One region of the Pseudoalteromonas sp. HL-AS2 genome, then DNA from elsewhere that is predicted to be linked to it. Evidence: predicted binding sites of a transcription regulator. Region 1 holds the regulator's gene; the other holds the start of a gene.
The links. Region 1 encodes sigma-54, which starts transcription at its own class of promoters, with help from an activator protein. Its sites were predicted from a motif close to GTTGGCACGNNNNTNGNNT; they were not measured.

Region 1 (3,212 bases):
TAAAGCCAAACGACTCAAAGGTAATGATAAGCTGTTTGTCTTTTTTACCGAGTATGGTTTCACGCATAGATTCAGCAAGTTGATGCACACTTAAATCGGTTGTATCAATGACATGATCAGCCCGCGTTACGAGTACATCGAGTAATTCTTTTTCCTTTTTTATTGCTAAATCTAGCGGTAGCGAATCAATCGAAAGCGGGTGCAAACGACGCGTTTCTGAATAACGGCGGATTAACGTTTGATCGTCGCTATCTAAATAAAATAACGTTGGTTTAGCAAAGTCGGGCAAGTACTCAAGAATATCGTTAAACTGCTGCTGATCTTTAGGCAGGTTACGCACGTCTATACTAACGGCTATTTTATCGTAGTTATCAGAGACACTGCGCACTAATGAAGGCAGCAAATTTACCGGAATATTATCTACACAATAGTAACCTAAATCTTCTACAACACGTAAAGCAACTGACTTACCAGAACCTGATCGGCCACTTATAATAATTAATTCCATTTACCACCCCTTTATTAGTAACTAGGATTGATCCAAAATAACTTGGTATAACGCTTCATCAGACTTTGCCGCACGCAATTGCTTACAAAACTCTTTATCGTTTAGTTTATCAGCTATTGTGGCTAGTGTTTTCAAGTGCTGCTGGTTATCGCCATCGGGCACTATAAGCGCAACAAAAATATCAACTGGACGATTATCAATTGCATCAAAATTAATAGCGGTTTCGCTTATTAAAATTAAGGCAAGAGGCTCTTGTGCCCCGCTCATACGGCCATGTGGAATTGCTATTCCTCGGCCAATACCGGTACTACCTAGCTTTTCTCTTGCCAATAAAGCAGTGAGAATATCTTGCTGAGGTAAATACGGCATTTTTTTATGCGCGAGTTCACTGATGAATTCTAAAATTCTTTTTTTACTATTAAAAAGGACCACAGCTTTGCTGCAGTCCTGGCATATAAGTGAGCTTAATTTCATAGTGTTAGTGTCGAGCAAACTTCTCTTTGTGTTTAATTACTTGACGATCGAGTTTGTCAATCAACGAGTCAATGGCAGCGTACATATCTTGGTGTTCGGTCGATGCAAATAGCTCAGCGCCACTTACAAAAATTGTTGCTTCAGCTTTTTGACTTAATTTTTCTACATCGAGAATAACATGCACATTAGTTATGTGATCTGAGTGTCTTTGCAGCTTTGCAAATTTATTATTTACATAGTCTCTTAATGAGTCTGTAATGTCTACATGACGACCAGTTAAGTTTAGTTGCATCAGCATTTTCCTCTTTGTTGTACGTCTTAAATCAAGCTTTTACGTTGATTCGACGGGGGAATAGCCAGAGATTCGCGATATTTTGCAATTGTCCGTCTAGCTACTTTAATTCCTTGCTCAGCCAATATATCTGCAATCTTGCTATCACTCAATGGTTTGGCTAAGTTTTCTGCAGCTATCAACTTTTTAATCAAGGCACGTATGGCAGTTGATGAACATTCGCCACCATTTTCGGTGCTTACATGGCTTGAAAAAAAGTACTTAAGCTCAAAAATGCCACGTGGAGTGTGCATATATTTTTGCGTAGTGACCCGTGAAATAGTCGACTCGTGCATTTCAACTATTTCGGCAACATCGTTTAAAACCATAGGTTTCATGGCTTCTGGGCCATGTTCAAAAAACGCTTGTTGCTGCTTAACAATACAATTAGTTACTTTCAGGAGGGTTTCGTTTCTACTTTCTAGGCTTTTAATAAACCATTTAGCTTCTTGTAAGTGCGAGCGAATAAATTGGCTGTCACCGCTGGATTTTACTGTACGAGACATAGCCGCATATTGGCTGTTAACACGTATTTTTGGCATGCTATCTGGGTTTAGCTCTACCACCCAGCGGCCTTTTATTTTTTTAACAGACACGTCAGGTATAACGTATTCAGACTCTTCTCTGACAATAGTATCCGCAGGCTTAGGGTTAAGCGTATGAATAAGTGTCATTATTTCTTTAAGCTCTTCTTCTTTGAGCTTAGTTTTTTTCATTAACGTACGATAGTCGCGAGCAGCGAGTAAATCGATATGATCAGTTAACACCATTTTTGTTTCGTTAATATAAGGGGTGTCTTTATCAAATTGATTTAATTGAATGCATAAGCATTCTTGCAAGCTGCGAGCTGCAATACCAACAGGATCAAATAATTGAATGCGCTTTAGCACTGCTTCTATTTCATCTAGTTCTACTTCGTGTTCGTCATCACTTTCTTGATTAAAGCTTGCTAAAAGGTCTTCGCAACTGAGGGTTAAAATACCAGAGTCATCTACGGCTTCAACGATAGCTATGGCAATAGCTTCGTCGGTAGGGCTAAAAGGGGTGAGCTGTAATTGCCACATTAAGTATTCATGCAGGGTTTCGGTTGATGCACCTTGATAAATAGATTCATCTTCAGGCATTGGCCCTGATGAAGAGGCAGGCGCTGCGCTCATATATTCATCCCATGATACATCCATGGCCATGTCGTCGCTTATGGTGTCTTTATTTAGTGCTTCACCGCTATCTTGCTCATACTCGCTTGGGGTGTCGTCAGCAGAGGCGCTAACAGTAATGTCATCTGCTTTTTGCTCGTTTTTACCTGCTGATTCTTCCGTGTAATCTTGTTCATCAACTTCAAGTAATGGGTTGCTATCAAGTGCTTCTTGTATTTCTTGCTGGAGATCCAAGGTACTAAGCTGCAATAAGCGAATAGCCTGTTGCAGTTGCGGAGTCATTGTAAGTTGCTGGCCCATGCGCAGCTGTAATGATTGCCTCATTTATCTCTAACAATCCTTATAAATTGATATGATTAATCTTAGCAGATGCTTATAGTAATAACATAAATATTACAGTTTGAACTGCTCGCCTAAATAAACATCACGTACTGTTTTATCGTTTAATACAAATTCAGGAGTACCAGATGCAATTAGCTCCCCATGAGAAACAATGTAGGCTTTTTCACAAACATCAAGGGTTTCCCTTACATTGTGGTCGGTAATTAGTACGCCAATACCACGATTTTTAAGGTGTTCTATAATTTTTTTAATATCGAGTACTGAAATGGGATCCACGCCAGCAAAGGGCTCATCAAGCAATATAAATTTAGGATCTGCAGCTAAAGCACGTGCTATTTCTACGCGGCGACGTTCACCACCAGATAGCGCCATACCTAAGCTGTCGCGAATATGTTGCAGG
Region 2 (3,212 bases), 890 kb from region 1:
CCTAACGATTATGAGTCGTGTGCTCTAACCAACTGAGCTAAGGGGCCAACTTTTTGTATAACTGTAAACAGTTAATTTTTTAAGAAGCGTTTAGTCACATAGCGACTAAAGCGGGGTGCAGTATAAAAAGTTTTTAGGGGCTTGTCACTAGCAAAAGTCTTTATTTTAACAATCAATGGTCTAACTGCTTAAATAGTAATCTTTTTATGGGTGTAATATTAAGATTTGCAGAATTTAGGGTAATACTGGCAGCTAAGTAAAAATGAAATGGAAGGCTGTATATCGCGTAATTTAAAAATTGGGCTTTAAATAAGCAACTTACAGCCTATATTACGCGACAAACAGAAATGAATTATTTTTTTGCGATAATGTATATTGCATGTATTACTCCAGGGAAGTAACCAAACAACGTAAGTAAAATATTTATCCAAAAATGTAAGCCTAAACCCACCTGTAAAAATACTCCCAGTGGTGGCAGTAAGATTGAAAAAATAATACGTATAATATCCATAAATATTCTCCTTATTTATAAATAAAAAATTTATAAGCAAAAACCCAGCAGAGCTGGGTTTTATAAATACTATATTACTTTGCAACTATCGTTAGTTTATCTACTACGTCGCGAACATCTTCAGCATTTTTAGCAATTTTTACTGCAAGCTGTTTTTCAGCATCTGAGTTCACTGTACCGGTAAGAGTAACTACACCGTTGTCAGTATCTACATCAATGTTTGTACCACCAACTTCTGAGTTAAATAAATAACGCGTTGTGATGACTGTGGTAATTTTAGCGTCGGTTAAGCCGCTACCATCATCATCTTTCATGTTGTCATGGCTTTTACTGTTCATGCTTTTCACAACAGTAAGCTGGTTATCAACATCGGTTACGCCATCTAAACTCAGTACAAGTTCTTCTGCTAGCTCTTTGTCGAGTTCGCTATTAACTTTACCTGTTAGTATAACTTTGCCATTTTTTACATCAGTGTTGATGTCAAAGTTATTGAGGTTAGTGTTCATAAGAAGCACTGTTTCAGCCTTACCATCAATCCAAGCATCTTTACTTTCATTTTCCCAGCTGCTCGCTTGAGCACCCATAGCCGTAGTACCTAAAACTAACGCCGCAATGATAGATTTGTTAAATGTTTTCATAATCTTTCTCCTTTTGATTAAAGACACTTTAACTAATGCCAGCTTTAGGCCAACTTTAATAAACAAGTAAAATCAGATAGTTAAGGCGGGATATAATATAACTTTACTTTGTATACACCACTTTTTTACCGACTTATCGGTAAAAAGTTCTCAGTAGTGAAAATAACTAGATAATTACCATTTTGGTTAATGGATCGTTAATATAACAAAGTCACAAATAGGCTAAAAACATAACAAGCTGATTAATAACAATAATATTTTTGGTATATGCTTTGCTTATATAGTGACAATAGTAAAATAAAAGGAATACCCTAATGAGCGTAAAAATAACAGACCGCCCGCAAGAGCAAGTGCGCGAAGAAGTGATTGATCAACTAATTTATAATTACAGCCACGGAGTTATTTCTGTAGAAGCATTTGAAAGGCGTTTAGATGAGGCAATGGCTACAAATAATAATGAAGTCCTTGTTAGCTTAGTTGAGGATTTAACCCTTAATACTGATCAGCAATATAATGCCCAAAAACATTCGCAATTTTCACCCAATTACAGCGCTCAGCAATTTAGCCAGAGTGACTTTACATTACGCAGTATTTTAGGCTCCAATGAAAGAAGTGGCCAGTGGATTGTGCCTAAAAATATTTACCTGGCTAACTTTATGGGCTCGGTAGTACTTGATTTTACCGATGCTATTTTTACCCACCAAGAGATAACGATTCATGTTAACTGTATTTTTGGCAGTGATGAAATATACGTACCAGAACACGTTAATGTAGTATCAAAAATGTTTAGCATTATTAGTAGTGTTGAAAATAAAACAGTGGCACTTAACAAGCATCAAGGCCCGACCATCCATATTGAGGGAAAGGCTATTATGGGCTCGGTAGAAATAAAGATTAAGCGCACCATTAAAGAAAAATTTATTAGCTTTGCTAACCAATTAAAAACCCAACTTGGTGGTAAAAGTGGTACTCCAATGTGATGAACTACCTGTGAACTACCCATCGACGCCACTCCGTGTCGTTCAATGGGCTTCTACAGCCTTGACTTAGAGACTAGGCTGCTTCTTTTTTCTCAGTTCCAACAGCAAACTTCGATAGCTCGAAGACTTTCGTTTTAATGGCTGATTTCTGCTGAGATGTGGGGGTAACCCTTGCGACGATCCCAGCCGCAATCAAATCTAATTCACCTGTTTTTGCTATGCTTTTAGCCGCTGACAAGTCTCGGTTTTGGTTAGTTTCACAAGCCGTACATGTGAAATATCTGTCGTTCAATGTTAAAACATGATGCTGGCCGCATTCAGAACAAACCCCAGTGGATTTTTCAAACCTGCCAATCTCGTGATATAGTTTACCTTCAAGCTCAGTTTTGTATTTTGAAAGCTGAGTAATTAAGCCCATCACATTGTCGGCAACCATGCTGCCATTGAACTTTTGCATCCCTTTTACGTTTAAATCTTCGAACACTAAAATGTCATTTTCATTGGTTATCTGGCGTGAAATTTTGTGTGCAAAGTCGAGCCTTTGCCGTGAGATTTTGCCGTGTAATTTGTTGATGCGTTGTTTGGTTTTTTGCCAGCGATTTGAACCTTTAGATCGGCGTGCAAGCTGGCGTTGCAATTGATTTAACTTTGTTTTTGACTGCTTTAAAAACTTGGGGTTATCGACCACAAAACCATCTGAGCCAACAACAGTTTGCTTTGAGTTAATGTCAAAACCTGTGATTTTTTTAAAACTTGTTTAGCTGTTTTGCACCCAACTTCCTGAGTGATGCTGCATCCCCATTTTCCGTGGTGATACTGGATAGTTACAGTCTTGATTTTACTTGCTAGTTTGCGATGCAAGATAATGGGTATCTTGCCTACCTTTGGGATACTGATAGCGCCATTTTCAATGCGGATACAGTTCGAGTTATTGACCGCTCGAAAACTATCGTTGTGAAGTTTTTTCTTTTTATATGAGATCTTGTGCTTTGGAAAGCGTTGCAAGCGACCTTTAGTAAAAACATTCTTGAGCGCTAATTCCAGGTCGCGGGCAACTTGTTGAGCTGCCGCAGAATCGAATGC

Region 2: the regulator sigma-54 is predicted to act here: its motif matches at 1,409-1,427, upstream of RB215_RS01610 (LiaF domain-containing protein).

Annotation. Positions count from the first base shown of each region.
Region 1 covers NZ_CP133571.1:2,665,021-2,668,232, reverse strand. The annotation lists gene rapZ (RNase adapter RapZ) at 1-508, opposite strand, end outside; gene ptsN (PTS IIA-like nitrogen regulatory protein PtsN) at 530-982, opposite strand; gene hpf (ribosome hibernation promoting factor) at 987-1,274, opposite strand; gene RB215_RS12430 (RNA polymerase factor sigma-54) at 1,301-2,794, opposite strand; gene lptB (LPS export ABC transporter ATP-binding protein) at 2,864-3,212, opposite strand, start outside.
Region 2 covers NZ_CP133571.1:339,750-342,961, reverse strand. The annotation lists tRNA gene RB215_RS01625 (tRNA-Ile) at 1-47, opposite strand, end outside; gene RB215_RS01620 (YqaE/Pmp3 family membrane protein) at 353-511, opposite strand; gene RB215_RS01615 (BON domain-containing protein) at 586-1,149, opposite strand; gene RB215_RS01610 (LiaF domain-containing protein) at 1,464-2,129, shown strand; gene RB215_RS01605 (transposase) at 2,203-2,817, opposite strand; gene RB215_RS01600 (transposase) at 2,793-3,212, opposite strand, start outside.